Linked DNA regions of Flammeovirga agarivorans. The main gene of each other region encodes a partner of the protein of the gene in region 2 in a complex. Links are inferred from orthologs where the notes say so. Each region holds a gene or a part of one and is shown on either strand. Other genes may lie near its edges.

Region 1 (16,405 bases), on a different replicon or contig from region 2:
GATGCTCGTTTAAGATTTCAGGAATGATTTCATCACGAAGTGAAATCCAAAATGTAGGATCTCTAAACATCTCAGTGACATTAACGGTAATTTCTGAGACAAAATCTTGAAAGAATCCAGGGTTGTCTTTGAACTTACGGATTAATGCATCTACTGAACTGAATTTATATAACTCCACAACTCTTCTTACTCTTCTTGTAAAAGAAGACATTGCGTAGTTTTTGAAATCATAGTCAAAATTATCATCAATATATTGGGTTAGCCTTCTTAGCTCTGCGATTTCAATGTCTCTTTGCATATTGAAAATACGTAATGGGATTTCTATAAAAAGTGTTAGATAAAAAAATTTCTTGTTTAAATAAAGCCTGATGATAAATACGAAAAAATCCTTTTTTCATTTAAATACGAAAAAAGGATTGAATATAAAGTATTTGTTCTAGCTTATCTTCTAGATTTTACAAGTTGTGGGCAATCTGAGTGCATATCCATCACCTCGTATTTTTTTCTTTCTTTTTGGAAGTAAGAAGAAGATGCATTTCCTGAGCTGCTTGAACATGAAAAAACTAATGCACCCAAAGTGATCAATGCTAATGTCGTGAAGAATCTATTCTTAATATTGTTCATTTTGCTTCTGTCTTTTAAGTAGAATGTTAAATCGGAGTTCGATTATTACAATTTACTAAAAAACAAAAGGCGTGCCTAATTTGATAACAGAATTCTTTTTTTACTCTTTTGCTTAAAGAATGAGCTAATTGCACCAGCAATTTTATGTGTTTCTACTAAAAATCCATCATGTCCATACAGGGATGTAATCTCTTCATAAGTTACATTTGGAATGTGTTGAGTGATATATCTTTGCTCCGAAACTGGGAATAAAACATCGCTTGTAATTCCGATTACTTGAGTGTAAGCTTCAATAGATTGTAATGCTTCTTCTAAAGACTTTCGATTTCTACCCATGTTATGAGAATCCATGGCTTTGGAAAGTGTCCAGTATGAGTAGGCATTAAATCGTTTGGTCAGCTTGTCTCCCTGATATTGTTGGTAAGTAGAGGCTCTATAATTATCTGTAATGTTATCGTCTTTATCTGTCTGAGTAGCCTCGTAAGTGCTATAATTTCTGTATGAAAGCATAGCAACAGCTCTAGCCGCTTTTAGACCGTTAATACCAGCATTTTCATCATTATCTCCCCATGTAGGATCTGCTTCGATAGCCATTCTCTGTGCTTCATTGAAAGCGATACCCCATGCAGAATGTCTTGCATTGGTAGCACAGATGATTAGGTTGTCCATTAATTTTGGTTGTTGAACAGCCCATTCTAGTGCTTGTTGTCCCCCTAAAGAACCTCCAATAAGAGTATTGATTTTATCAATACCCAAATGATTTCTTAGAATCTCCAATGAACCGACAATGTCTCTAATAGTGATATTGGGGAAATCATTGTAATAAGGTTTATTAGTAACAGGGTTGACAGATGTTGGTCCTGTTGAGCCATAACATGATCCTAAAACATTAACGCAGATAATGAAATGATCTTTTTCATTAAAAATGCAGTCATTGCCAAATAAACCATTCCACCAATCAAACACTTCCGCATTACCGGTTAATGCATGACAAACCCAAACTACATTGGAAAAATCTTTCTTCATTTTTCCAGCAGTAAAGTAATTCAGTGTGAATTCAGGTAAGCTCTCCCCAAGTTCAAGGTCATACTGATTATTATATGTAAAAGAATGCTCTTGCATTGTATTTTCAGATTGGTATTGATGTTCTATTAAAAGCAATGATGAGAAGATGTACATCAGCCTAATCTAGGATGCAAAATATTGGTGTGTGTAGTAGAAGGAGGATCCTTTCAGACGTTCCGATATTTGCTTATAGCTCCTAAAAATTTAGGCTAGGATGTAGCACCTTTTCACTTTTGTGATGGTTGCTAGAGGGTCTTAGAGCCTAGTCTCTGGCCTCTTCTTTATAAACACTTACGTCTTACTTAGATGTAAATGGTATGATGCTTCAAAGTAAAGTGAGAATTTAATAAAAAACAAACCCTCGCTTTTTTATTTGAATAAAACGAGGGTTTTTAGCTGTATTTTTAGAAATATTATAACTCAACTATGATTCCAATAGAAGGTTGAACAATTCCGTTGGTCGTCTCGATATATTTCGGAGAGTACTTACTAGGGTCGTTTGGATCAGTGACTGGATTTCCATTTTGATCTACTTCTGTAGTAAGTATTGGTTGTCCTTTAGACTGATACCCGTACATGTTCTGAATATCAAAATAAACATTTAAACTCCACTTGTCGAAGTAATAATATTTATCCACTCTAACATCTAATTGGTGGTTGGCTGATAAACGTAATGTATTTACTTGAGAATAATCTTTTACGCCTCTTCTTTCTGCGTCCCATACTTGTTTATCCATAGAAGCATCTACATCATATGGGGTATAGGGTGTGCCACCTGAATAAAGCCATCTAGCACCAATTTCCCAATTTCTCTTAAGTTTCTTACCGCCAGTTAAACTAACAATATTTCTACTGTCCCAAGAAGAAGGAGCATAAACGTTAGGGTCGGCATTTGTAAATTCAGACTGAACGTAAGTATAGGCTAGAATACCATAAAAACCCTTGAAGAATTTTTGTTGAGCCATAAACTCTATACCTATAGATCTACCTTTTGATGTACTTGTTACAGCTTCAGATCCAATTACTCCAAAATCAGCGCCCAAGTTGGCTAATGAAATTTCATTGTTGATAGAGTATGGGTATTGATCGTATAACTTTTGGAACCCTTCAATTGTAAACTTTAAGTTCTTTTCAGGAATCTTGTATTCAAAACCACCAACCAGTTGTTTGTTTCTAATGTATAATAAACCATTGTCCTTGTTTACAAAGTCTTCACCCTCTTTGTATCCTAACGTGGTGTAAGTAGGTAATTGGTAATAAATGCCTGTGTTGAAGTTTAAACTCCATCTAGGCGTAAATTGATACGATGCTGAAAATCTTGGTGAAAACTGATCTAATAAATTATTCATAGAATCAGAATAATCATTGGCATCTACTCTCGCTCCTAATGATAAAGTTACTTTGTCTTGAGCTAATTTTTTAGAAACAGTAGCAAATCCACCCCATTTGTTTAAAGGTAGTACACTATTAAAGTTGATTGTTTCTAATTCTCCAGTGGAGTAATCATATAATGTTTGGTAAGTTTGGTTAGTATAATTAGCATACTCATAACTAACACCATATGAAAAAGTAAATCCAGTATTTGTGAAAGTTAACCCTTCAAGTCTAAATTTATTCTCAGCTTCTGTTGAATTGTAATCGTAAATTTTACTTTGTGATCTATCGTTGTTCGGGTATTTGAACTGATTATTCGTAAGCATGTTTCTTGACGCCACAAATGTAAATGTTGAATTGTCTCTAAAGTGCTCATATTTAGCTCCTATAGTATAATTCCATTGATTTTGCTCAGGAGTATTATTTAAGATATAAAGGTTTTCTTCATAATCCTCATCAGTTGGTTCACCTGGTGAATCAGCTAATTTAAATTGATCAATTGCTCCAAGGCCAATAATTGATATTTTATTGCGTTGGTCAATTTCATATTTATATTTTAATTGGAAGTCATTGTAAGTTGGTAGAAAAGGTAAGCCTAACACACTGAATAATGCTTGTAGATATGATTGTCTTGCTGAAACAATGATAGAAGACTTTTCTGTTACCGGACCTTCAAATGTTACACCTATGTCAGATGTTCCTAGGATAATATTTGTTGTGTGTTGATCAGTTCGTCCATCTTTTTGTGTGAATTCCATCACTGATGAAAGCGCATTGCCGCGACCTGCAGGATAGGCTCCTGAAAAGAACTCAACGTTTTCGATAAAATCTACATTAATCATTCCTACTGGTCCTCCTGATGCACCTTGTGTAGCGAAGTGATTTATGTTAGGAATTTCAATGCCGTCTAAATAAAACCTGTTCTCATTTGGGGCACCACCTCTAATTAAAATATCATTTCTAAATGATGCTGTCGATGCAACGCCTGGAAGTGATTGTAACACTCTTGAAATATCCCTATTTGCACCCGGTGCTCTTTTAACTTCTGTAACACCAATTCTTTGTACTGAAACAGGGCTTTCATCTGACTTATAAAAGCCATTGGCAATCACTTCTACTTCGTTAAGCTCTTGGGTAGAAGGAGTTAAGGAGAAATTAATAACTGCAGGGCGAGCATTTGAAACTTCTACCTCTTGAGAAGCAGGGCCATAACCAACGTAATTTACAACAATGTTATAAAGACCGGGTTCTAGATTTTCAATTTGATATTTACCGTTATCGTCGGTAGTAGCACCAGTAGATGTGCCTTGAATAACAACAGTAGCATACGGTACAGGTTCGTTTCTTGGAAGTTCCGTTACAGTTCCTCTGATAATACCTTTCTGTGCAAAAGCAGTAGAAGCTAATATGAAGATATTAAAAAGTACTAGAAAGTTTTTCATAATAATTGTTTCTTAAGTTCCATTCGTTAACACAGAACTTTAAGAATTGTTTTAAAAAAATATGGAGATTGATAATAAGTTGATGCAAGTTAAAATTGACTTTTTATTTTTAAAACATTTTAACAGTAAAATTCTAGAAAAAGTACAAAAAAGGAGATTTCACCATGCGTGTGCTTTGTTTTTAATTCGTTGTATGGAAATGAAGATTTAATCTAATTTTTTTATCTTAGTTCATCTCCCAAGAAATAAATGAAAATTAAAATAATCTATTATGAATATTGAAGATTTTAGGAATTACTGTCTTAATAAAAAAGGAGTGACAGAAGGCTTTCTATTCGATGAAACGACATTAGTTTTTAAGGTTGGAGAAAAAGTGTTTACGATCACTAACATAGAAATGTTTGAGAGTATAAATGTGAAGTGTGATCCAGAGTTGGCAATAGAATTACGGGAGAGATACACTTCTGTATTACCGGGATATCACATGAATAAAAAGCATTGGAATACTATAGTAGTAAATAGTGATATGGACGACAGTGAAGTGAAAAAATGGGTGGATCATTCCTATCAATTGGTCTTCGATAAACTTCCTAAGAAAATAAAGGACGTACTTGTAGATTAATCTGTAAAAGTGTGAAAAATCAATAAATTCTATCTTTTTGTTGATAATTTGGTAATAAATGGATGAAAATTATAAATAATTGATGATTAAATAATATTTTTGAGTTTGCGATTGTAACAAAAGACAGAATTAGTAATCATGGCTGACAAGAAATTTTTTGTAATTGACTTCGATAGTACGTTTACCAAAGTAGAAGCATTGGATATTTTAAGTGATATCCTTTATGAAGGTACGGACAAAAAAATTGAAGTAGGGGAGAGAATTAAAGATCTTACTGATCAGGCAATGGCTGGAGAACTGTCTTTTAGAGAAGCATTGGAGCAACGTTTAGCGTTGTTGGAGGCGACGAAAAAAGATGTATCTCAATTGTCTGACGAGTTGAAAAAACTAGTTTCTGAATCAGTAAAAAGAAACAGAGAGTTTTTCACAAAAGAGAAAGATAATGTATTGATTGTCTCCAGTGGTTTTAAAGACTTCATTACACCTGTAGTAAAAGAGTATGGTATTAAAGAAGAGAATATCTATGCAAATACTTTTACTTACAATGATAAAGATGAAGTGACTGGTTTTGATGCTTCAAATCCACTTTCTGAGCATAAAGGTAAAGTGAAGTTGATGAAAGAATTAGCATTAGACGGAGACGTTTATGTTATCGGAGACGGTTATACTGATTATGAAATTAGAGAGGCAGGATTAGCAAAAACGTTTTTTGCGTTTACTGAAAATGTGAAAAGAGAAAAAGTATTAGCTAAAGCAGATGTGGAGGCTAGTAGTTTTGATGAAATATTATACTCGATTAAACATCCTATGGCAACATCATTCCCAAAGAGTAAAATAAAAGTTCTTCTTTTAGAAAATGTGCATCAAGATGCTAAACAAAAATTAGAAGACGAAGGATATCAAGTTGAGCTTCTTGGTGGAGCTTTAGACGAAGACGAATTATGTGAAAAGATTAAAGGTGTTCACATCTTGGGTATTCGTTCTAAAACAATGCTAACAAGAAAAGTAGTAGAGGCTGCAGATAGATTGATGATTGTAGGTGCATTCTGTATTGGTACAAACCAAATAGATTTAGATGCATGTACAGAACATGGTGTTTGTGTATTCAACGCTCCTTTTAGTAATACTCGTTCTGTTGTGGAAATGGCAATTGGTGAAATCATTTTACTAATGCGTCAAATTCCAAGACGTTTACGTCAAATGGATAGAGGTGAGTGGAGTAAGTCTGCATCTGGTAGCTTTGAGGTAAGAGGTAAGAAGCTAGGTATTATCGGATATGGTAATATCGGTTCTCAATTATCTATTCTTGCAGAGATGTTAGGTATGGATGTTTATTACTATGATGTAGTAGAGAAGCTTGCTTTAGGTAATGCTACAAAACTTTCATCATTAGATGAGCTTTTAGCTATTTCTGATGTAGTATCATTGCATGTTGATGGTAGACCAGAAAATAAAAGATTCTTTACTGGTGAGCATATCAATAAGATGAAGAAAGGTGCAATCCTTGTCAACTTAGCTCGTGGTCCAGTTGTTGAATTAGATGCGTTACAAGTAGCATTAGATTCAAAACATTTAGCAGGTGCTGCAATTGATGTATTCCCTGTTGAACCAAAGAATAATAATGATACTTTTGATGCTCCAGTTAAAGGTGATAACCTGATCTTAACTCCACACATTGGGGGTAGTACTTTGGAAGCACAAGAAAATATTGCCGATTTTGTTCCTGGTAAAATGATTGAATATGTAAATACAGGTAGCTCATTCAATAGTGTGAACTTCCCGAATGTTCAGTTACCTCGTTTAGAAAACGGACATAGGTTACTTCATATTCACAAAAACGTATCTGGTATCTTAGCTCAGATGAACAACGTTTTTGCTAAACACGGATGTAATATCTTAGGTCAATATCTTAAAACAAATGAAGAGATCGGTTATGTGATTACTGATATCGATCAGTCTTACAATCCTGAATTGTTAGAAGATATGAAAGCAATCGATAATACAATTAAGTTTAGAACATTATATTAATAGAACCATTTTAGGTTAAATATAAGGAATAGGGTACATGAAAGTGTATCCTATTTTTTATTTGCATTTTTAAAAGTGAATGATCATTTTTACAATAGAGCTTATCTATTGATAGATTCTGAAATATTATAACTGATAAACGATAATCATTTAAAAACTATGTCTGATTTGCAGCAAAAAAATATTGAAGGTATTTGGCTTACAGGTCTTGAAGATGCACATGTTGAGATTTCAATCGAGGGTGATGTTGCAGTAGGAAAGATCGTTTGGATGCTTCGTGATAAAGAAGAAGATGGAGGTCCTAGAATTGATAAGTTGAATCCTGATGCCTCAAAGAGGGAAGTTCTACTTGAAAATATGAATATCCTGACAGGTTTTAAATATAAAGGGAAAGGTACTTGGGAAGATGGTGAAGTTTATGATCCTGATTCTGGAAAGACTTACAGTGGTAGTATTACAAGTGCAGGTCCAAATGTTTTAAAAATGAGAGGCTATGTTGGAATTAAACTGTTTGGAAGAACAGAAGTCTGGAAAAGAGTAATTCAATAATTTTTTAAATACACCTTAAACAAAACACACATTTATTATGGCTTCAGAAGCTTTTAAAGATGCTCAGGTAAGAGTAAACCAATTGTCTGAGCGACCATCGAATGACGATCTATTAAAATTATATGCCCTTTTTAAGCAAGCGACAGAAGGGGATGTAAATACAGAAAGACCCGGAGGGTTTGATTTTAAAGGTAATGCTAAATGGGATGCCTGGAAAAAAATTGAAGGAACTTCTGCTGAGGAAGCAGAGTCGCAATATGTTGTTCTTGTGAATCAATTAGAAGGATAACAAAAAGAAAGGGTAGTGATTTTGAATTAATCACTACCCTTTCTTTTTATAAACCGTATTTTCTTATTTTATCTATTATTGAAGAGGTAGAAAAACCCTCTACAAGTTCAATGGTTTCTACACTTCCGCCATTTTCTAAGACTTCTTTCGCTCCTACAATGTTGTCGATTGTATAGTCTGCCCCTTTTACCAAGACATCTGGTAATAGTGTTGAGATTAAATCTAAGGGAGTGTCATCTCCAAATAATATTACCATATCAATAAATTCAAAAGCAGCAAGTAATCTAGCTCTTGCATATTCATTATTGATAGGTCGCTCATCGCCTTTTAGACGTTTTACAGAAGCATCAGTATTTAAGCCCAATATCATTTTAGAACCTTTTAATCGAGCTTGTTCAAGGTAGTCTACATGGCCTAGGTGAACGATGTCGAAACAGCCATTAGTGAAAACGACTTTTTCATTGTTATTTTTCCACTCTTTTCTTATTTGAAGAGCTTTATTTAAGTCAACAATTTTCTCTTTACTGTGCTTCATTTTGAATTTCTAATGTGGTTTGTTGATGTCCTTTTTTGAAATTAGCTATGATAATACTAATACCTCCAACGGTTAAGATCATAACAGTTTGAGAGGTATGCATTACTAAGGCATAAGCAATAGAAGTAGTTGCTGAAATACCGTAGGCCATTAATGTTTGTGAGGCAAAGAAATGAACGGAACCTGTGCCTCCAGGAGTAGGGATTACCATACCTAGTCCACTCATCATCATCATTACAAAGCCGACGAATAAAGATAAATGTGCTGTTTCATCTAAAACTTTAAATACGACATAGCTCATATAAAAGTAACAAAGCCATATTGCAATTGTATAGGCAATATAAATGATAAATTCTTTTCTCTTTAGTTTAAATACAGCTTGCATTCCTTCGATAACTCCAAGGATTAATGAGTGTATTGTTCTGTATATCTTTGTTTTTGATAAACGGTCTCTTACTTTATAAAGGATGAAAATCCCTGTAATGAAGAAAAGTAGGATAGCTCCTAATAATATAAACTTCTGATTCATTTGGGCTTCATTTCCTTCAAGAAATGGAAGTACCATTTGATATAAAATATCGAATTGACTGAAAAAGGCAATTGAAAAAAGAATAATAAATACTACTAAATCAATAGCTCTTTCAATGACTACGGCACCAAATGATGTTTTTGCAGGAATTCCAGATAGCTTTTGGAGGATACCACATCTGAAAAATTCTCCAAATCTAGGTATGATTACATTTCCTGCATATCCTGACATTGTTGCCATAAAAAGATTAGAGTTGCTTGTCTTTAAGTTTAATGGTTTTAGCATAAGCCCCCATCTTAATCCTCTAAAGTAGTGACTGAGGATAGCTGTCAATGATGAAAGGATGAGCCAACCCCAATGAAGATCTTTGATAGATTCGGCTACTTCTTTAATATTTTGCTCTTTTAAGACATACCACAAAAGAATCCCAGCTAAAAAAATCGAAAAAATATATTTTAAAATGTCTTGTATTTTCATCGTTAGTATCTCCAAATAGAGAATTGTGTAGTAACGTTTCGATAAAGCTAAACTGCTTATAGAAACAAATTAGCCAACTTAATTCATTGAATCAAGTTGGCCAAATGTATTTTTAATACTGTATAAATTAATCTTCTAATTTATTATCGTCATTAGGGAAAACTAATTTTGGAGAGTATTCTTTTGCCTTCTTTTGTTTCATTAAAGCATAAGAGATAATAATAAGAATATCACCTACTTGTACTTTTCTTGCTGCTGCACCATTTAAACAAATTGTACCGCTACCGCGTTCTCCTGTAATTACATAAGTTTCAAAACGCTCACCATTATTATTGTTAACGATTTGTACTTTTTCGCCTTCAATGATGTTGGCAGCATCCATTAAATCCTGATCAACAGTGATACTACCTACGTAGTTTAATTCTGCTTGTGTGACCTTCACACGGTGGATTTTTGATTTTAAAACTTCAATATACATGGTTTGTGTCTTAAATCTTCTTAATAAAGCATTCGATATCTTTTCATAACAAAAATACGAAACTTAAATGTATAAGTTTTTATTGTAAATGGTTGATTTACAATTAGTAACTTAATTTTGTATTGTTTGCTAGATAATCGTGCCTGCAATAATAAGATATATTTGTTAAATGAACAATTGTATTAGGAATCCTTATAGATCAACTAATGAATGTATGTTCATTTTATGAAGTGGTAATTAAGTATTTTTATACTCTTACTTCAATATTACTTTCTTTTAAATGCCCTTTTAAATGAGGGATTGAGATTTCTTTAAAGTGGAAAATACTAGCTGCTAATGCTGCATCTGCTCCGTTTTGTTGAAACAGATCAATGAAATGCTCTTCTAATCCAGCACCTCCAGAAGCAATAACCGGAATGTTCAAAGAAGTAGAAATTTCTTTAGTTAGTTCGATAGCAAATCCTGCTTTTGTTCCGTCATGATCCATTGAGGTAAGTAATATTTCACCAGCACCTCTTTCCTGACATTCATGTACCCAAGGAATTGTTCTAAGCTCTGTTGGAGTTCTACCTCCTCTTACATGTACAATATGTTCACCATTAACAAAGCGTGTGTCAACAGCAACTACGATACATTGGCTTCCAAATTCATTGGCTAATTCGTTGATCAATTCAGGTCTTTTTACTGCAGATGAATTGATAGATACCTTGTCAGCTCCAGCGTTTAATAAAGCAGATACGTCTTCAACACTAGAGATGCCACCACCTACAGTAAATGGAATATTGATTTTTGAAGCGACTTTTTGAACTAATTCGATCAAAGTCTTCCTTTTTTCAACAGTTGCAGTGATATCTAGGAAAACAAGTTCGTCAGCCCCCTGATCAGAGTAGATTTGGGCCAGTTCGACTGGGTCTCCAGCGTCTCTAAGTTCCACAAAATTAACGCCTTTGACTGTTTTTCCATCCTTTATATCTAGGCAGGGAATTATTCGTTTTGTTAGCATACAGGGAGATTTTAGAAAAAGTACAAAGATAAATGAACTTTTTTATATTTTATAGATAATTCAATTTTAATTGCATTCTGCTATTTTATTTATAATTTTTTGATGCATTTACTAAAAATAAGCTTAGTTTTGCATCCCGAGTGTTAAGTCATGTTTTTTAAAGAATAGCAAAATGCCAAAGAAGAATCACATCAAATCGGTACTTATCATCGGGAGTGGACCAATCATTATTGGTCAAGCTTGTGAGTTTGATTACTCAGGATCTCAAGCAGCGAGATCATTGCGAGAAGAAGGTATCGAAGTAACCTTGATTAATTCTAATCCTGCAACTATTATGACAGATTCGGTGACCGCCGATAATGTCTATCTCCGACCTCTGGAGAAAAAATACATCAGAGAAATTCTTGAAAAGCATGAAATTGATGCTGTATTGCCAACAATGGGTGGTCAAACAGCACTTAATCTTGCGATTGATTGCCAAGAAGCCGGAATCTGGGAAGATTTTGGAGTAGAAATGATCGGTGTTGATGTAGACGCGATCAATCTAACAGAAGATAGAGAGCTTTTCAGACAGAAAATGCTTGAACTTAATGTTGGTGTATGTACAGGTCGTACAGCTAAGTCATTCTTAGAAGGTAAGGAAATTGCTCAAGAGATTGGTTTCCCACTAGTAATCCGTCCATCATTCACAATGGGTGGTACAGGTGGTGGATTCGTTCACTCTCAAGAGGATTTCGAGAAAGCTCTAAAAAGAGGTTTAGAAATGTCACCTGTTCATGAAGTACTTGTTGAGCAGTCTATTTTAGGATGGAAAGAATACGAGTTAGAATTACTTCGTGATAACATTGGTAACGTAATTATCATCTGTTCTATTGAGAACTTTGACCCAATGGGTGTTCATACAGGTGATTCAATTACAGTAGCCCCTGCTCAAACTTTACCTGATACAGTGTATCAGAAGATGAGAGATTTGGCAATCAAAATGATGAACGGAATTGGTAACTTTGCGGGTGGATGTAATGTCCAGTTCTCAGTTTCACCAAACGACGACGAAATCATTGGTATCGAGATTAACCCTCGTGTTTCTCGTTCTTCAGCTTTAGCTTCTAAAGCAACAGGTTATCCGATCGCTAAGATTGCAGCAAAATTAGCTATTGGTTACAATTTAGATGAATTGAAAAATCCAATTACAGGTACTACTTCAGCGTTCTTTGAGCCTGCATTAGATTATGTAATTGTTAAGATCCCTCGTTGGAACTTTGATAAATTTAAAGGTGCAGATACTGAACTTGGTCTACAAATGAAAGCTGTAGGTGAAGTAATGGGTATCGGCCGTACTTTCCAAGAAGCATTACAGAAAGGTTGCCAATCTTTAGAGATTAAACGTAATGGTATTGGTGCTGATGGGAAAGAAAATACGAACCAAGATGAAATTCTTTACAAATTGGAGCATCCATCATGGGATAGATTGTTTGCAATTTGGGATGCAATGAAGCTTGGTATCGCAATGAGAACTGTTCGTAAGATTACTAAAATTGATAAGTGGTTCTTACGTCAGATTTTAGATCTAGTATTAGTTGAAAAGAAAATATCTGAGTTTACTGTAGATACAATTCCTTTTGAACTAATGCGTGAAGCAAAAGAAAAAGGATTTGGTGACCGTCAAATCGCTCATACTTTAGGTTGTTTAGAATCTGAAGTATTCAATAAGCGTTATGAGGAAATGGGCATCAAACGTCAATTCAAGTTAGTAGATACATGTGCTGCTGAATTTGAGGCGAAAACTCCTTATTTCTACTCAACTTTTGATTCTGAAAATGAATCAAACACTACTAAGAAGAAAAAGATTGTAGTATTAGGAGCAGGTCCTAACCGTATTGGTCAAGGTATTGAGTTTGATTACTGCTGTGTGCATGGTGTATTAGCTTCTAAAGAGGCGGGCTATGAGACAATCATGATCAACTGTAACCCTGAAACGGTATCGACTGACCCTGATGTTGCAGATAAATTATACTTCGAACCAGTATTCTGGGAGCATATCTACGAAATCATCTTACACGAGAAACCAGAAGGTGTAATCGTTCAGTTAGGTGGTCAGACTGCACTTAAGATTGCTGAGAAGTTAACTAAGTATGGTATCAAAATCTTAGGTACTAGTTATGAAGCACTTGATTTAGCAGAGGATAGAGGTAGCTTCTCTACATTATTGAAAGAGAATAATATCCCTTACCCTAAATTCGATGTAATCGAAACTGCTGATGAGGCTTTAGATAAAGCTGAAGATTTAGGATTCCCTCTATTAGTAAGACCTTCTTATGTATTAGGTGGTCAGAAAATGAAGATCGTTATCAACGAGGAAGAATTAGAGCAACATGTTGTTGAAACTTTAAGAGATATCCCAGGTAACAAAGTACTTCTAGACCATTACTTAGACGGTGCAATTGAAGCAGAAGCAGATGCGATCTGTGATGGTGAAAATGTTTATATCATCGGTATTATGGAGCATATTGAGCCTGCCGGTATTCACTCAGGTGACTCTTATGCAGTATTGCCTCCATATAACTTAGGAGACTTAGTGATTGAGCAAATCAAAGAGTACACTAAGAAGATTGCAATTGCCTTGAAAACAAAAGGTTTATTGAATATTCAGTTTGCGATCAAAGATGATAAAGTATACATCATTGAAGCGAACCCAAGAGCATCTCGTACAGTTCCATTTATCTGTAAGGCTTACCAAGAGCCATACGTAAATTATGCAACTAAAGTGATGTTAGGTAAGAACAAAGTAACTGACTTTGACTTCAAGCCAGTGAAGAAAGGTTACGCAATCAAAGTACCTGTCTTCTCATTCAATAAATTCCCTAATGTTGATAAGCAGTTAGGACCAGAAATGAAGTCTACAGGTGAAGCAATCTACTTCATCGACAACTTAAAAGATGAGTACTTTAGAGATATTTACTCTAGAAGAAATCTTTACTTAAGTAGATAATTTTTTCTGAAAAGAATATATTTGAAGCTCACGGCTATTTAGTCGTGAGCTTTTTTTACAATCGTAATTTTTTAACGTCAGACGTAAAACTTTTTGTCATGAGTCGAGGTCAAGAATTTGATATTGCTTTTATGCGATGTGCAGAATCTATTGCAGAGTTAAGTAGATGTGTACGCTTGAAAGTGGGAGCTATAATTGTTAAGAATGGCAATATTATATCTATGGGGTATAACGGTACACCAAAAGGATTTGATAATGCTTGTGAGTTTGAATTAGAGTCTTCTAACGAAGAGACAGGTGAGAAGACAGTTGTGCTTAAAACAAAAGAGGAAGTATTACATGCCGAAGCTAATGCGATTACTAAGGCAGCGAAGTCCACTTATTCTACAGATGGAGCAAGTATTTATTGTACGGATAGTTGTTGTTTTGGATGTGCAAAACTTATCATACAAGCAGGTATAGTTAAGTTCTATTATAAAAGAGAATATAGGGATACTTCAGGGTTGGATTTATTAAGAAAAGCAGGTATTGAAGTAATCAAAGTCACTTACTAAAAAAGTGACTTTTTTGTTTTTATCTTCTTGATATTCATGCCCTTTTTATAAAATATCGAATTTAGTCATCAAAAAAGCATGATATTTATCATCAATACCAATTTTCTTTAATATATTTGAGAGAATTTTTATGCGAACTGAACTTCACATAAAACAATTTCGACGATCAAATTGTCACTATAAAAAAGTATATCACAAACTACACACTATTAAGAAGGTATGACAACGGCTTTACTTTTTGCCACGGGTGCGATATTAATCATAGCTGTATTGGCTTTGGTTTATCGAATTATCACTTTAGTAGGGATTGCTAAAGGAGATGAAAAAAAAGTTTCATCAAGTAATAAGATAAACGCTGCTATTTTTCCAATTTTATTGGTAGTAGGGTTTGGCTTGATTTACTGGTCGTATAACGACGCCTCACAGTATTTCCTTCCTGAAGCTGCATCAATCCATGGTAAAGAAACAGACTCACTATTTAACATTACGTTAGGAATTGTGTTTGCTGCATTTGCATTAACACACATTCTTCTGTTCACTTTCCCATTTTTCTTTCAACATTCGGAGAAAAGAAAAGCTCACTATTATCCACATAACGATATGTTGGAAATTGCTTGGACAGCAGTTCCTGCAATTGTAATGGCAGTACTTGTAATCTTCGGTTGGAGAGCGTGGTCTGACATCACAGCACCTGCACATGACGATGCAATCCAAGTTGAATTAATGGGTAAACAATTTGCATGGGAGATTCGCTACCCAGGTAAAGATTTAAAATTGGGTAAGTACGATGTGGCAAATATCGATAATACTAACTCAATGGGTGTGGACTTTGATGATGTGAATGCTACAGATGACTTTATGGCTCGTGAAATCGTTTTACCAGTAGGTAAAGAGGTGGAATTGAAGATTAGAGCAATTGATGTAATTCACTCTGTATTCTTACCTCACTTTAGAGTGAAGATGGATGCCGTGCCAGGTATGCCAACACGCTTTAAGTTTACTCCAACAATTACTACTGAGGAGATGCGTAAGAAAACTAACAATGCTAAATTTAATTACGAATTAGCTTGTACAGAAGTTTGTGGATACGGTCACTTTGGTATGCGTAAGATTGTTAAGATCGTAACGCAAAAGGAGTATGATGCTTGGTTACAAAAGCAAAAGCCTTGGTTAGAGAAAAATCCTGACTATATGGCTGAGTGGGAAGCTAAGAAGTCGAAAGATAGCGTAGCTCAAGCAAACTAAATTTAGATACAACGAAATAACTATAAAGAATCATAGACATGGCAAGCGTAGTATTAGACGTAGAACATAACGCAGTGGGTCATGATGATCACCATGATCACCATGGCAATTTCTGGACAAACTATGTGTTCTCTTACGACCATAAAGTAATTGCTAAACAATACCTTATTTCAGGTATTCTTTGGGCCATCATTGGTGGTGGTTTATCATTATTATTCCGTATTCAGTTAGGTTTCCCGGAAGCTAACTTAGAGTGGTTAAGACCTCTTTTAGGTGATTGGATCACTGAGTCTGGTAAAATGGATACAACTTTTTATTTAGCTGCAGTAACGATGCATGGTACCATTATGGTATTCTTCGTATTAACAGCTGGATTAAGTGGTACTTTCTCCAACTTCTTGATTCCTTTACAAATTGGTGCTCGTGATATGGCATCAGGATTTATGAACATGTTATCGTACTGGTTATTTGCACTAGCATCAGTAATCATGTTAGCATCATTGTTCATCTCTACAGGTCCTGCTTCTGGTGGTTGGGTAATTTATCCTCCATTATCAGCATTACCTCAAGCAGTATCAGGTTCTGGTACAGGTATGACATTA
Region 2 (16,271 bases):
CATAAAAGTACCATGGAGTAAACCAAACATTTTCTTGTGCGATTTGAATTCTACTACTTCCTTTTTTGGTTAAAGGATTGATATTATAATCAGTGAAAAACTCGTTGTTTACAAAGTACAAATAGTCACCTGGTACCATGTCTTGGCCTTGTGTCAAATCAACATAAAGAAACATTCTTAGGAAGTTCCTATTAATTGCGATGAGATTTGTAAAGTATTGGAAGCGAACATTGACAATCTGCTGTTGGTATTTTGAATTGTAAAAAGTTCCGTAATTACCGTTGATTCTAAAGTATCCAATGGGTGTAAATTGTCCAACATCTAAAGAGGCACCAATGTAGGGCCGATTACCATAATACTCATTGTCTTCAAAGCCTGCAGTTACATCAAAGAGCCATCCATATGGAACGTCCTCCGTTCTACCAAAACCTTGTAAATAACTAAGCTTTCTATAATGCCTTTCATTTACTGTAATTGTGCCTATATAATGTGTCTTATCTTGGTAGTTATACAATGTGTCAGCAGAGACGTCAGCAGGTCTGTCTTTAAATTTTAATTTGTCGACCCCTGCACTAAAAGTAAGGTTTCTATTTTTTGACTTATTGAGTTGGATAGAATTACCAGCCCAAAAACCTAGGTAACTATAATGATGGGACTCCCAAAAGTTATCATAATTGACGGTGTCACCTAAGTCCATAAAAGCACTATCAGAGGTTGCATAACCATAGCGATCCCTGTTGTTATGATACTCTAATTGTCCTGCCCATTTCGTAGCAGAAGTAATGAAATCTCTTTTGGTCGATACTTCATAGAGACTTCGATCGTAACTGTCTACAAAAGATCCTTCAACATCGATAAAAGTACCTGATATATTACGGTAATTGTATTGTACGTCAAATCCTAATTTTCCTTTTGGAGAATCAGGTTGGTAAATTCCTCCAATGGCAACATATTGACCCATACCAAGGAAATTGGAATTGTAAACACCTGCACCAAAATCATTTCGATTATAAGTACCACCGGTTACACCAATCGTCCATTGATCTTTCGTAACGACATAGATATCTATGAGATTATTAGGCAATTCACAACCATAAATTTCAGCGTCCTTGATAAAGGGTAATGTACGGAGAATACGTTCACTTTCAGAAATTTCATTGTCAGAAATGAGATCACCCACATTGAAAATCAAGTTGTTGTCTATTACATATTCCTTGGTACGGTTATGAATACCATTGGCATACTTAGTGACCTTCGTTGTGATAATTGGATACGGCTGCTGAACATCTCCACCGAAAGGGGGAAGACGAATAAAGGTGATACTCCTAACAATTTTTTCATCAAAACACATTCCTGTGTTCAACAGATCTTCTTCTAATTCATCTGTTGTATCTGCAACAGCATTGTTTACTAGTAGTAGGTTAGAAAGTTCCCTAGTTAAACGTCTTTTTCCTAGAATTTTCTGTAGGTTGTTATAAAACTCAGTAGAATGTTGTCGGGAAAGGGAATCTTCCTCAAACATACCTTTTGGTATAAAAACAACTGTATCTTTTTTGTATTTGTATACAGAGTCTCCAACAATAAAAGGAACATACGCTTTTACCTTTATTTTTTGTAAAGACGTACTATCTTCTGTTTGTGAAAATGAAACCTTTGATATTGTAAGGAATAAAAAAGTAATACAAATTAGCCTTAGAGTCTCTCTATACATGAATTGAAATAGATACTATCACCGCAATTTACTAAAATCTTATCTGTTATTTTTTAAAAGTGATTTAAAATACAAAGATGAAATTTGTATATTGTTAAAAAAACTCTAACTCTACTCATGAAGAAACAACTGATATTTATTGATGATGATGAGCTACTCATTGAAATAGCTAAAATCATACTAAATAGCCTGGAAGTACTAAGAGAAATACCCACACTATTTTTTAGAAGCGGTGATCACTTTTTAAGTGAACATAACTTTAAAGAAGATACCCACAAAAACATCTTATTCTTGGACCTTAATATGCCAGGTTTGGATGGCTGGCAAGTAGTAGATAAATTGGTAGAGTCTGGGAATATAAAGAATTACACGATCTATATGCTGAGTTCAAGTATTCACCCTATGGATAAAGAGAAGGCAGATAACAATCCAAATATAGCTGGGTATATAGAAAAACCACTTTCTAAGTCTAAGGTGTTGGAAGCTACAGACTTAAAAAATGGTTAGTATGTTTTTAATGTACTTAACTAAACAATAGTTTAATTAGGCTTGTACATTACTTCAGCAATTTTCTCTAACATTCTGTTAATCTTTTCAATAGATTCATCTTTGGTAAAAAAACTATTGTTGATTGTAAAGAATGCTGTTTCTAATAATTCATGAAAACCAATTTCAATTAAATCATCAAAATCAATATATCTCATATTCCAATTTTCAAAAATTCGATCTGGTTTCTCGAAATACAACTCATTGATAAATGTATGTCGATCATCCCTTTTTAAGTTTTGAATTAATTGATCCAATTGACTTTTTGGACCTTCAATATATTGTATAAAAATACCCTGCTTAAAAGTAAGGTATCCCGTAATTCTGTGTTCTTTATTCTTTCTAGAAGAATGTTCCTGTAGCTTAGTTAAGCTTTCGTGGTCAAATGGTTCTTTGCTTTCGCTGCTATATATATATCCGTGAATCATATCTTTTCTTTAGGTATCGTAATCATAAATTTAGTGCCTTGGTTAACCGTAGAGTCTACAGCAATTGTACCTCCTGTAGCTTCAATTTGGTTTTTTGTAAGGAATAATCCTAAACCTCGGGCATCTTGGTTAGCATGGAATGTCTGGTACATACCAAATATTCTATGACTAAATTTATCTAAATCAATGCCAATTCCGTTATCCTTTATTTCAATAAATACGGAATGATCCTTTTCGTAAGCCTCAACTTCTATAATTGGGAGTCGCTCATTAGATCTATATTTAATAGCATTACTCATTAGGTTTAAGAAGATACTTTTCAGGTATTCTTCAGGGTAATTAATCCTTAAACCTCTTTCTATATCAAAGCTTACTAAAACACCATATTTATTGATTTGACCAGATAACACATCCATCACTTTCATCAATTCCTCTTTAATCAGCATGTCTTTACGTTCAAGACTAATATTTTGCTGTACTTTTATGGCATCTGATAAATTATTGACTGTTTTTTCTAACTGATGAAGTGCTTTTCTAAATAGATCAATAAAGTTCTCTCTTTCTTCTGCACTCTTCTCATTTTCGTATAACTCCATAAGAGCTAATAAGTTTGAGAGAGGTGAACGAATGTTGTGAGAAGCGATGTAAGTATAGCTTTCTAATTGCTCGTTTTGTAAGGCAAGGGTTTGTGTAGTTTTTTCTGCAATATTTACCGTTTCTTTCCATTGCATTTCTAGCGACTTACTATCACTAATATCAAATACAATGGCAAGTAGCATGGTTCTGTCTTTCTTTTCTAAAGTTTTATTGACTCCCTCGAACTTAAGGAAAAGAGTCTTTTTACTTTGAGTAATGAAACGAACGACTATACTAAATTTTTTCTGTTGAGTGATTTTAGCAAATTCACCTCTGTCTTCTGGATGGATATGTTCGATGATATCATCAAGGCTGTAGTTGTGTTCTTGAGAATTAAACTCAAACCAGTTTAACAGAGTATCATTGATTTTTACAGACTTTTCAGCGTTAGATTTCATCTTAAAAGTACCAAATTGATCTAAATCTGATAACTCAAGATATGTAGAAGCGAGTTGCTTTAGCTTCTTTCTATTTAATTCAGATTGAGTATTGTCTTTAATGGTACCATATAAGTGAGAAACTTTACCTTTGGTCATCTTAGCCATACAGGTAAATTCAATAATATATCGCCCAACTGATAGGCTCATAGTAAAGCTACTGCCATCTTTTATACTATTATTGATTTTACGGGTAAACTCAGTTTTATGGTATTCAGATAACTGTTCTTCGAGACTTCTCCAGAAGAAAGTTTCATATGAATTATAGTTGATGAATTTTTTAGCTTTTTCATCAATATGAAAACTGTTGTTGTCCTTTTGCCAACTCCAAGAATAAATCTGTTGATATTCATATAGTGCTTTAGTTCTTTCAATCACTTTACTATACAATTCAACATTTTTATTTAATTGAATAATAGGACTAAACTCACTTATTGGAATGAACGACAAGATGATGCCATCGCTCTTAGAATTATATGAACCAATTGGAGAAACTCTAAGTAAATAAGATAAGTTTTGTGCATTCTTAATTTCAATTTCCTGGATTTCTTTGCTCTTGATAGCTCGGTCAATAATAGAAATCAAACCATCTTCAATTTCAAAGAAAGTATTAAACTGAAGAATACTTCTACCAATATCTTCCTTTTCTATCCCGAAAAATTTGGATGCATTAGGAGCAATCCTTCTAATCTTTAAGTCTTTATCCAAGTATAGACTGGCAATACCGGCTGACTGGAATAAGTTTAAAAAGTCATCATTAAGGATGGAAATCTCATCCAGTTTATCTTTATATTCTTGGTTAACCGTATAAAGTTCTTCGTTGACGGATTGTAACTCTTCATTACTACTTTGCAGTTCCTCATTTGAAGACATCAGTTCTTCATTGTTTACCTGATAATCTTCGTTGATCATTTCAATCTTCTTATTGGCTCTTTTTAGTTCCAAGTGAAGTTGTTTGATCTCATTTTTGAGGTTATTGATATTATTGTCTTGATCGATAATATCTTCTTCTTTGTCATCATTACTGGTTGAGAATTCAATAATGATTAAGTTTTCGCCATCTGAAGTCCTCATCCTTCTGATAATAATATCAGATTGGTCCTGACTGTTGGCATTTATCTTTAACTTCTTCAGTCTTCTTGTATTACCATCAGCAATTACCTTTTTCACCTCTCTGATAATATCGATATAGATCTCGAATTCTAATGTTTCCTTAAGGACTAATTCAGATTTCGGAAACTTTAAGTATTTGCCTATATCATCAGTTGAAAAGATAATATTCTCATCTGTATCTAATACGATAAAAGAGTTACAGAAATAGTTGATAAGCCCTCTTTCTAATTCTGAAAAATACTTAGTTGGTAGAGGGGCAACTTTTTCCGTTTTCTGGTCTGCTTTTTTTACTTTTTTATTGATTTTTGAAGTGTTATCCATATCAATAATTTTGAACTTTTCTTTAAGTCTGAAGAACTTTCTTTTTACGTTGATTTCTTCTAAATATTTATCAGAGAAGTTTTTCTCCGAAGGGCCTAGGAAGAGGTAACTTCCTTTGTTCATAGAAAACTTAATGGTATTCAGAATTTTATTCTGAGTTCTTTGATTAAGATATATCAATAAGTTTCTACAAGTAATTAGGTCTATATTTAAAAAAGGAGGGGTAGATAGAATATCATGTTGAACAAAAGTGATAATGCTTCTGATATCCTCTTTTACCTCATAATATTTACCATTGAAGTCAAAATACTTTTCTTGGTATTTCTTTGGCAGATGTTGTATTTCACTATCAGAGAAAAAGCCTTCAGATGCTCTGTGAATGGCATTTTCATTAATATCTGTAGCAAATATTTTTATATCTTTAACTGCTGCATTATTACCTAACAGTTCTCTTACTAAAATTGCAATAGAGTAAGCCTCCTGACCAGTACTACAGCCGATAGACCAAATTCTAATAATATCTTTTGTGAGTATTTTTGGCAGAACAACTGCTTCTAAAAATTCCCATTCTTCAGGGTCTCTAAAGAATGTCGTCACACCAATCATAAAGCTATTGCATAGCTTTTTTACATCTTGTGGATGGTATTGAAGGTGATCGTAGTACTCTTTGATAGAATGAATGTCCTGGTATTCCATCATTTTCAAGATCCTTCTGTATAAAGTCTGACTTTTGTACAGGTTGAAATCGATACCTTCATTCGTAGAAACTAAATCAATGATATCCTCAATATTTTTGATGGATTCTTCTGAGGAATTACCATTTTCAATAACCGTTAGATCACTTAAAAGATTTGACATTTCCTTTGTGCTTAAGATATAGTCCGGGTTAGCTGCTTGAATTGCAGAAAAAGGCATCCCATTGAATTTAGCTAAGTCAGGGTGTTGTACCATTGTGATACCACCATAGTCTTTGACAGCTTTCAAACCTTTAGATCCATCACTCCCGGTCCCTGAAAGGACTATTCCAATAGCTTTTTTCCCGATTTCTTTTGCAAGACTATCAAACAGTAAGTTGATAGGATAAGTTAGCGTCTTGTTTTTATCAGATCTTTCTGTAACTACAATTCTATTGTTCTTGATTTGAAGTGTAGTGTGGTTATTGATAAGATAAATATGGTTTCTGAGAATAGCGTGATCTTGGTTTACCTCTACGATTTTTAAATGAGTTACTTTTTCTAAAAGCTCACTCATTAAGCTTTTATGATCTTGAGATAGATGTTGAACAACAATAAAACTTAAGTCATTGTCTGCATGGTAATTGATGAAGAAATCTTTGATGGCCTCTAAGCCTCCAGCAGACGCTCCAATTCCTACAATGTACTTTGGTTGTTCAGTTATCATATCAGTTATCTAGTAAACCGGTTTAAATGCACAAAAACTAAAAATACACTTTGTAATACCTTTTACCTAAATTTATAAAGAAAGAATGTAAAAACTATATTGAATTGATGATAAAATTTCCATTAATTTTGTCATCAAAATAATAACTAAACAATGAATGTAATTAGATCATTTTCTTTAGGTGTATTTTCTATTCTTGTTCTATTTTTTGGAGTAGGGTTATTCCTTCCTTCACATTATGAAGTAAATGAACAAGTACTGATACAATCTAAACCTTCCAAGATATTTTTTTATATAGATAATTTACAAAAGTGGGAAAAGTGGGCTTTTAAGTTAGAAGATCCAGAGAGTAGAGTAGACCCACAGTTTTTAGGTCCAGAAGAAGGAGAAGGAGCAGTACATTCATGGTTTGGAAATGATGGGTCAAAGGCACAATTGAAGATTTTATCTTCGAATCCTTATGATGAAATACAACTACAAATGATCACAAATGACGGGGCATTTATTTCTGATATAGTGTTCACACTAGAAGGAGGTGATCAAGGAACATTAGTTACTTGGAATGAGAAAGGTGATTTTGGATTTAATCCAATGGTGAGACTTGTAGCCTATATGTCTGACTATAACAAAAAAATAGCCACTCAATATCAAGTGGCTTTAGAAGAACTAAAACTGGTAGTTGAGTCTAGTAAAACTACCTCAATACAATAACTCCACCGAAACGCCCTGTTTCCATAGGAGCAGCTTTTCTTGCAGAGTAGAACCTATGATCTGTGTAAGTATCAAAAGGTAGAAATTGAATGTTTTCTGAAGGAATATTGAAAGCATTACACTGTGCCAGTTGAGCTGCTTCTATATTTAAAAATGCTTTGCCTTCAATTGGATGAGGTAAAATAACTTCATCTATAATTTCTGGATATGCATTTTTGAAAAGTTCAATAACGTCTTCACCTATTTCATAAGATTCTTTTTTGATGAATGGTCCAAAACAAATAAGAATATCTTTTGCTTCCGATTCAAACTCATCCATCATTTTTTGTAGTGCTACTGAAAGAATTTTTAATTCAGTACCTTTCCAACCTGAATGTACAACACCAATGACCTGTTTTTGAGGGTCGAATAATATGATTGGGGTACAGTCTGCAGCCAAGGTTAATAAACCAATGTTTTTGACATTAGTAATAATACCATCGGTTTCAGGAAAAGGGTTTTCTTCTTCAATTAAAGAAGGTAAGTGCTCTTCTTTTACGATGGCAACTGTATTCGTATGTTTTTGCTCTCCAACAAAAAGTCGTTCGCAACCAAGAATTTCTTTTACAATTTGTCTATTGGCTAAAACATCTTCTAATCTATCTTTATTGATGTTTCCCAAGTTTAAAGTATTGAATGGTGGTTGACTCATTCCACCTGTTCTGGTGGTTATAAAATGATTTATTTGGTGCTTATAGGGTTCAAGTAAATCGAATTGTAATTTGGGGATCATAGGCTTTTAATGGAGGTAAACAGTGGCCATGATAGCCACTGTTATAAATATTTTTATTTGCTGTTGTGTGCGTAGATCTGTTCGATCGATATTGTGCCTTCATAAATGGCCTTACCTACAACAACTGATGGTATTTTTGCTTCTTCTAAAGCGACTAAGTCTTCATATTTACTAACGCCTCCACTAGCAATTAATTCCATATTTGGGAATTGTGCTATAATTTCACGGTAGAGTTCAGTATTGGGACCTTGCATCATACCGTCTTTAGAAATGTCAGTACAAAGTACTTTAGTAATTCCTTTAGTAGTGTAATCTTGAAGATAATCAAAAAGTGGGACTTTCGAATCTTCTTGCCATCCACTAACAGCAATCATTTTATTTTTTGCATCTGCAGCAAGAATCATTCTTTCTGCGCCAAACTTCTCAATCCATGAAGTGAACTTCTCTGGCTCTTTAACAGCAATACTGCCACATGTTACCATTTCAGCACCATGATCAAATACTTTTTGAAGATCTTCGTCCGACTGGATACCTCCACCGAAGTCAACAACTAAAGAAGTATTGGAAACAATTCTGTCTAAAACACCATAGTTTACCACATGTTTCACTTTTGCTCCATCAAGATCAACTAAGTGTAGACGTTTAATTCCTGCATCTTCAAACTGCTTAGCAATGACTAAAGGATCGTCCGCGTAAACAGTTTTTTGAGCATAATCACCTTGTGATAATCTTACCAATTTACCATCAATTAGATCAATGGCAGGGATGATATCAAGTTTGTGAGACATGTTAGAAGTTTGTTATAAAGTTTTGAATGATTTTCTGTCCAACATCACCACTTTTCTCTGGGTGAAACTGTGCTGCAAAGAAATTATCCTTATGCAATGAGGCACTGTATGGATTAACATAATCTGTTACAGCAATAGTGTTTTCACAAAGTTCTGCAAAATAACTATGTACATAGTAAACATAATCATTTTCATGAATGCCTTTGTAAAGATCTGTTTTTAGATCATGAATATTATTCCACCCCATATGAGGAACTTTCAAAATTTCACTTTGGAATTTCTTTACGTTGGTATCGAAAATTCCTAAGCAATCAGTATCCCTTTCTTCTGAATGATTACACATTAATTGAAGTCCTAAACAAACACCTAAAGTCGGTTGTTTTAGGTCTTTAATTAATTGATCTAACTTACGTTCTTTCAAGTAATCCATTGCAGACTTTGCTTCTCCTACACCAGGAAAAATCACTTTGTCTGCTGATGTTATTTCTTCAGGATTGTCTGTTAGGATAGGATCAATTCCGATACGTTGTAATGCATAACGCACAGATTGAACGTTTCCTGCGTTGTATTTAATAATAGCAACTTTCATTCAACAGTTTTTTTGTTGGTGCTTGACAGCGTTTGATTTTACTTCAAAATTAAGATTCTTTCGACAGAATGAAAACACCATTGATAATTTTAATAAAAAAGGAGGGAATCAATGATAAATTTTCATCAATTCCCTCCCTTGTTAAAGCAAAGTGCCTAACTAAAATTCAATATAGTAAGCATCATTAGCTGGAATCGAAATACTAGTACCGCTTTCATCAGCACTGTTAAAATCAAGCTTAATGTTTTTGCCAGATATTAAGTCTTTAGCATCAATCACTTCATTACCTTTTAATCCTATTGCTTCTTGAACAATCGTAGGAATGATTACTTCTGTTGTAATTGCCTGATTCTCAAAATTGGCAACAACTAACACTCTTTGGTTTCCAACGTATCTGATAAAAGAATAAGTTTTTTCAGAGTTGTAACTAGAATTAGTATTATTGAATTGCTGAAGATCTATAAGTTGACCTTTTCGGATAGCAGCATCATTAGTAGATGCATGAAGGATTTGCTTGTATTTATTTCTTAAAGCTTTTTGAGCATCAGATAATTTTCCACCATCATATTTATGGTCATTGACCCACTTTTGATGTTCTGGAACACCCCAATAATCAAAAATGGTTGTTCTACCATCATCTCCACTAAAACCAGACTCACCAGCACCAGGTTCACCTACTTCTTGTCCAAAATAGACCATTACCGGACCACTACCTAGTGCTGCACTAACTGCCATGCCTGGAATACCTGGGTAAGGGTTTTTAGAGAATTCTTTTGATGCAATACGTTGCTCATCATGGTTCTCTAAGAATCTTAACATATGGTTGTTGAACCCATCCATATCTTTCCAAACCTTAGTTAGGTGTGCAAGTGAAGAGCCAGGACGGTCTTCCATTACAGCTCTTAAAGTATCGTAAACACCAACTTTATCATATAAGTAATCGAATTTACCAGTGAAGATATAGTTGCGGTATTCTTTAGGATTATAAACTTCTGCAATAAATCTAATATTAGGATTAATAGCTTTGATTTGAGGAATCATCCAAGCCCAATATTCAACAGGGACCATTTCTGCCATATCACAGCGGAAACCGTCAACACCTTTTTCTGTCCAATATTTTAAGATAGCAAGTGTTTTTTTCCAAGTTGAAGGCACATCTCCATTAATATCAAACACTTTTTCGCCATTTCCAGATAGGTGATTGACACCATAATTTAAACGCACAGTTTCAAACCAATCATTTACAGAAGGTGTATTAGTAACAGCTCCATTACCAGATACCTTAGCTGGGTTTTCGTTGAACTTGCCGTCTGCAGTTGGGAATTTATCCCCACCTAATGGAACATATCCTGAAGGAACAACAAATGGTTTTCCAGGGATATAATAGAAATTGTTGTTGGCTTCAAAGCCTACTTTTGTATTGTCATCAGCTCCTAGGTCTACAACACCTTTAGGCTTTTTGTCAGAATGATATTTTCTTGCTACATGATTGGGAACAAAGTCAATGATTACTTTTAAACCATTTTTGTGCGTTCTTTCAATCAATGATTCAAACTCTTCTAAACGGTTGTTGACTTTGTTGGATAAGTCTGGATTTACGTCATAGTAATCTTTAATGGCATAAGGAGACCCTGCTCTACCTTTTACAACATCGGCATCGTCAATATGGATTCCATATTTTCTATAATCAGTGATAACGGCATGCTCAATTACCCCTGTATACCAAACGTGAGTAGCCCCCAAGTCTTTGATGCCTTGAAGTGCATCGTCATTAATATCATCAAATTTACCAACGCCATTATCTTTCAGTGTACCCCAAAGTTTATTGGTAGAATTTGTGTTACCGAATAACCTTGTCATCATTTGGTAGATGATGATTTTATGATCTTGAATGTCTTCTGTGGAAGTAGAAATTTCGAATGTATGTTTCAATTTTTGTTCTTCTTGTTGCTGATTAGAGGAACAGTTTACGAATAAACTACCCATAAAAAGGTAAACGAATACACGTAAAAAGCTGTAGAATTTTGTCATTATTTACAATTTATGATAGGGTTAAAAAAAGCAAAACTCTTCCAAGTGTTTCTTAGAAGAGTTTGTTTGTGTTGTTAAAGCGTTATGATTTTTTGTTGTAAGGACGCTTTTCATTTAATTTTGTGGCTATTTTATACAAATCTACTTTTGATAAAATTGTATCATAAATTCCCTGGTGTTGATCTACTTTCTTAAGATCATCTTGCATTTGAACGGCAACTGTAAACGGATTTGTGTCTTTCAGTTGTTTTTTCAAAACGTTTAGATAATCCTTATCTTTTTTGATCGCATTAAATACAATTTCTTCGATTTCGTTCATTACGAGATTGATTTAAAATTTAAAGTAAAATTGGAAAATATTCTATGCTATATTAATCAAAAAATGTCTTGAAAAAAAATTCTTGTTATACAATTTATTCTGCAAAAGTCATTTTATTTAAGCATGGATAGTAAGGAAAATAGATACATTGGTAGTAAAGGTTCAACTCAATTGATTAATGGCCGAAGATTGAGAGAAATGATTTCCTTTTTTTATAAAAAAATGATTAAATTCAATTCGAATTAAAAAGCAAGAATAATAACAATAAACCAGATCAATGAAGACACTATTACTAATAAGACATGCTGAAGCGGAATCACCTTATTTTGGAGTAGAAGATAAATTAAGAGTATTAACCCAACAAGGATATATGCAAGCCATGCATACCTCAAAAAGGATTAAATCTGGCACATATATACCTGAAATAGTATTTTATTCTGATGCTGAAAGAACTAAGGCAACCACTCAGGTATTGTTAGAACAATTGGAAATCCCTGAAGAGGCATCTTTCGCAGAATCAGACTTTTATGATGCTACAGTGGGTAGGCTATTAGATTTTGTCAATGAAAGAAGTGATGAAGCAGATTGCGTGGCTATCGTTGGACATAATCCAACATTGTCGTTTTTTGCGGAGTATTTAACCGGAGAGGAAATTAATTCACTGTCGCCTGCAGATGCTTTGGTCATTACATTTGATTTTGACTCTTGGGCACTTATTTCACAAGCGACAGGACAATCTTTGGTTAGATATACTGGTCGCTAATTTTAAGGTAATAGGTCTTTTAATTCATTGAAATCATTAACGATTATATCAGGCTGAATGATCGCATTCTTCGTTAATTCTTCTCTGTATTTTCCCGTTTTGACTTGTATAGCGGTGAGATTTGCTTCTTTTGCACCCTGAATATCACCAATAATATCATCGCCAATCATTAATAAGTTATTCGGAGATATATTGATTTTTTTTATTGCTGATTCATAGAATTCTTTTTGTGGCTTACCAATACAAATAGATTCCTTGGATGTGGCAAACTCTAATCCTTTAATGAAGGCTCCAATATCAATTCTAAGCCCATCAGAAGACTTCCAAAATTTTCCTTTGTGAAGCCCAATAATATCGCTTCCATTTAATATTTTATTGAATAATGAATTCATTAATTGATAATCCCAATTCTTACCAATATCTCCCACAATAATTGCTTCTGGGTTGTCAATATCTTTTTTTAAGTCTTTGTAGAATAATTCTTTTATCGAGTGTCCACCTAATACTTCTACCGTATTATACTTTTTTTCTTTTACATAATTCAATGCAGCTAATGGAGGACTTAGAATTTCATCACTCGAGACAGGTATACCCATATTCGTTAATCGAACAAATAACTCGTCAGAAGTTACTCCAGAAGTATTGGTAACAAACAGGAATTTATACCCTCTATTTTTTAATGTGTTGATACTTTCGATTACTCCATCAATGAGTTGAGAGTCATTGTACAATACGCCGTCAAGGTCGCATAAAATACCTTGTATATCTTGAAGTTTCATGGTCAAAAAGGATAATTAATTTATTAGTTGAAATACATTTTAAATCGTCGAATTAGCTAACAGGCAGTGGCTTCTACATAAGTAGTTTTTTCTTGGATACCTTAATCATTGACTTTTGTCGCTATTTTTAACTAAACATAACACCTATTAGAACATACAAACAATGATAGTACTTACCTATGTATTACTTTTGTACTTAATAAAATTAAACTAGTATGAAGCTGTCATCTTCAAAATATCGGTTTTTCCTTTGTTTTGTTGGTGTTTTACTACAATCCTGTATCTCTGCAAATTTTAGAGAATATGAAAATGCTACTGTGAGGTTTATAAGATCTACACCTCTGCCACAGCCAAGAGCATATATGGGTTATTGTAGCAATGGGACATCAACGTTTGTAATAGGAGGGGAAAATAAATCGGGAGAAAACTTCGATAATATCTTACTATTTAATATAGATAGAGAAATATGGAGTGAATTGACTCCTATACATATACGTGCTGAAAAGAATATTAATGCAACGACTGTCAACGGTTCAATGTTTCTATTGAATGGAAATGAAAGTAAACACGACGAAAATATTGACGACATAGATATCAACGTTAGAGAAGTCAACTTTAACGCACAAATACCATTTTTAAAGGACGTATCAGTAAATCCTCAACCTTTATACAAATCTGGGTTGGCGGTATCAAAGAATATCATCTATGCTTTTGGAGGGATGTTAGATGAAGATACCTATTCAAATACCTTGTATTCCTTCAATCCGGAAAACAGTACTTGGAAACAATTGGCAAGTATGCCAAAGCAAATGATTACCTATGGAGCTACTGTTGATGGAAAAATATACACTTTTGGTGGTAGAAATGAAAAAGCAGTAGACGATATCTTTATGTATAATATAAAGGTGAATCGATGGGTAAAAGTGGGTAAATTACCAGAACCAATTGTCGACGCAGCTGTTACACAATACCGTCACTATATCATTCTTTTTAGTAACGAGCAGATTTTTATCTATGATACTTTAAAGGGTAGTTTGAAAAGATATCAAACAAATATTGGCAAGTTAAGAGGAATGGGAGCGACTATTTCTAAAGATAAATTGGTTATCTTTGGAGGTATCAAGCAAAATTCATCAGGAAAAGAACAATATTCATCAACAGTGTTTGTATTAGGTATTGATAAACTGTTGAATTAGTGTGCTATTAATACTGTTTCAATTGCAATCCAACTATGGAAAAAATTACTACTGATATACAAAAATTAATTAGAAATCACATTAAAGAAATGGAACCCTATTCGTCTGCAAGAGACGAATTCGAAGAAGTTTCAGATCAAAATGTATTTTTAGATGCCAATGAAAATCCATTTGGCACAGCTACAGGTGAGCCTTACAATAGGTATCCAGATCCATATCAAAGAGCAGTAAAGGAAAAGCTTTCGGTGCTTAAAGGTATTCCAACAGAAAATATTTTCTTAGGAAACGGAAGTGATGAGCCGATCGATTTGCTATTCAGAGCATTTGTTGAGCCTCAAAAGGAGAATGTTGTTATTCTTCCTCCTACTTATGGTATGTATCAAGTAAGTGCTGCATTAAATAATGTAGAATTAAGAAAAGTGGCTTTAACTTCAACATTAGATTTAGATGTTGAAGGTATATTAAATGCAGTTGATAATAATACTAAGATCATCTTTGTATGTTCTCCGAATAACCCTACAGGTAATGCAGTTTCATCGGATAAGATTATTCAACTATTAGAGCAATTTAAAGGTATTGTAGTGGTTGATGAGGCTTATATCGATTTTTCATCTGAGCCTAGTTTTATTGGAAAATTAGAGGAGTATGAAAACCTTGTTGTATTACAGACCTTCTCTAAAGCTTGGGGTATGGCAGGTCTAAGGTTAGGTATGATGTTCGCTAACAAACAGGTAGTAGATATCTTTAATGTTATCAAACCTCCATATAATATCAATCAACTGACACAAGAGAAAGCATTAGAGGCACTTGATAATGTTGATAAGGTAAAAGAGATGGTAGCTACTTTGCTTTCTGAACGTCAACGTTTAGAAAAAGAACTTAGTGAGATTTCAAGAGTGAAAAATATCTTCCCTTCTGATGCTAACTTTATTCTAATTCAAGTAGAAAATGCTACAGACGATTATAATAAATTGGTAGAGCAAGGGATCATAATTCGAAATAGAGCAAAAGTATTATTATGTGACGAGGGGCTGAGAATTTCTATAGGTACACCTGAAGAAAATAATCGATTCCTTGAAGCATTTAAAGCATTGTAGCTAGAATTACTTGCAAAAAATAAGCCACTGAAATTAAGATTTTCAGTGGCTTATTTTTTATTTGAAGTGGAATCTAATAGTGGTAAACACTTTCAAATACCTGTCTCCAACCATTTTTACTTTTATAGACTGTTTCGCCAATAGATTTAATTGTACTAACGCCAGTAACGTTGGTAGAGAGTACAGCATCAGCGTCAGCAAGGTCAGCTTTTCTTGCAAGTACCCTTTTTACCTTGTACCCTTTATTTTCTAAATCAGCGATAATATTCTTACGACTAATTCCAGAAACACATCCCACAGAAACTTTTGGAGTAAATATTATATTGTCTTTTACCCAAAAGATATTTCCGCTAATAGTCTCAGCTATAAATCCTTCTTGACTTAAAAGGATAACATCATCAAGAGACTTCTTTGTTTTTTCTATCCCTGCTAATGTATAAGTTAGAGAAGATAAGGTTTTACAAAACGAAACCGGCGAAGCTGCTACACAAACAGTTTCAGCAAAGTCTGTTTCTAAACCACATCGAGGAGGGGTTGGAATATATTCATCAACAATTAATGCAAACTCACATTCTTTTGAAGTAGGGGTGTATAATCCTCCTTCACCTCTCCAGAGCATCAGCTTTATTCTGC

What was found.
Region 1: the proteins of hisH (region 2) and hisF are in contact, whole or in part, in a crystal structure (PDB 6RU0), measured with the Thermotoga maritima proteins. The link is inferred for Flammeovirga agarivorans from one-to-one orthologs. Residues at the interface, in WP_004080484.1 of Thermotoga maritima: Asn15, Arg18, Arg22, Arg117, Leu118, Pro119, His120, Met121, Gly122, Trp123, Asn124, Asn134, Gly135, Tyr136, Tyr138, Val140, Tyr158, Glu180, Lys181, Ser182, Ser183, Lys184, Ile185; in WP_004080486.1 of Thermotoga maritima: Met1, Leu2, Ala3, Arg5, Ser40, Glu41, Asp45, Glu46, Ala70, Glu71, Ile73, Asp74, Ile75, Pro76, Phe77, Asp98, Lys99, Ser122, Gln123, Glu161, Thr195, Leu196, Asn247, Arg249, Glu251.

Annotation. Positions count from the first base shown.
Region 1 is NZ_JABAIL010000010.1:162,957-179,361, reverse strand. What follows is about bases 9,138-11,991. They hold hisF (imidazole glycerol phosphate synthase subunit HisF), read right to left. Parts: upstream 11,016-11,991; coding sequence 10,260-11,015; downstream 9,138-10,259. Other genes in these bases: carB (carbamoyl-phosphate synthase large subunit), read left to right, coding at 11,188-11,991; panD (aspartate 1-decarboxylase), read right to left, coding at 9,662-10,012; HGP29_RS23720 (lysylphosphatidylglycerol synthase transmembrane domain-containing protein), read right to left, coding at 9,138-9,534. In the rest of the region: HGP29_RS23765 (CheR family methyltransferase), read right to left, coding at 1-298; HGP29_RS23760 (hypothetical protein), read right to left, coding at 442-624; HGP29_RS23755 (homoserine O-acetyltransferase family protein), read right to left, coding at 700-1,746; HGP29_RS23750 (TonB-dependent receptor), read right to left, coding at 2,103-4,505; HGP29_RS23745 (MmcQ/YjbR family DNA-binding protein), read left to right, coding at 4,777-5,127; serA (phosphoglycerate dehydrogenase), read left to right, coding at 5,266-7,155; HGP29_RS23735 (DUF2147 domain-containing protein), read left to right, coding at 7,315-7,704; HGP29_RS23730 (acyl-CoA-binding protein), read left to right, coding at 7,742-7,993; rfaE2 (D-glycero-beta-D-manno-heptose 1-phosphate adenylyltransferase), read right to left, coding at 8,040-8,528; more of HGP29_RS23720, read right to left, coding at 8,515-9,137; more of carB, read left to right, coding at 11,992-14,004; HGP29_RS23700 (deoxycytidylate deaminase), read left to right, coding at 14,103-14,558; HGP29_RS23695 (cytochrome c oxidase subunit II), read left to right, coding at 14,778-15,803; HGP29_RS23690 (cytochrome c oxidase subunit I), read left to right, coding at 15,842-16,405.
Region 2 is NZ_JABAIL010000001.1:1,042,460-1,058,730, forward strand. The notes cover bases 7,660-10,379. They hold hisH (imidazole glycerol phosphate synthase subunit HisH), read right to left. Parts: upstream 9,454-10,379; coding sequence 8,866-9,453; downstream 7,660-8,865. Other genes in these bases: pgeF (peptidoglycan editing factor PgeF), read right to left, coding at 7,660-7,995; hisA (1-(5-phosphoribosyl)-5-[(5-phosphoribosylamino)methylideneamino]imidazole-4-carboxamide isomerase), read right to left, coding at 8,130-8,864; HGP29_RS04280 (alpha-amylase family protein), read right to left, coding at 9,613-10,379. In the rest of the region: HGP29_RS04240 (hypothetical protein), read right to left, coding at 1-1,711; HGP29_RS04245 (response regulator), read left to right, coding at 1,829-2,218; HGP29_RS04250 (BLUF domain-containing protein), read right to left, coding at 2,251-2,685; HGP29_RS04255 (CheR family methyltransferase), read right to left, coding at 2,682-6,593; HGP29_RS04260 (SRPBCC family protein), read left to right, coding at 6,747-7,304; more of pgeF, read right to left, coding at 7,288-7,659; more of HGP29_RS04280, read right to left, coding at 10,380-11,484; HGP29_RS04285 (hypothetical protein), read right to left, coding at 11,567-11,803; HGP29_RS04290 (SixA phosphatase family protein), read left to right, coding at 12,081-12,566; HGP29_RS04295 (TIGR01458 family HAD-type hydrolase), read right to left, coding at 12,569-13,345; HGP29_RS04300 (Kelch repeat-containing protein), read left to right, coding at 13,561-14,541; hisC (histidinol-phosphate transaminase), read left to right, coding at 14,577-15,638; HGP29_RS04310 (aminotransferase class IV), read right to left, coding at 15,712-16,271. UniProt on the Escherichia coli protein: IGPS catalyzes the conversion of PRFAR and glutamine to IGP, AICAR and glutamate. The HisH subunit catalyzes the hydrolysis of glutamine to glutamate and ammonia as part of the synthesis of IGP and AICAR.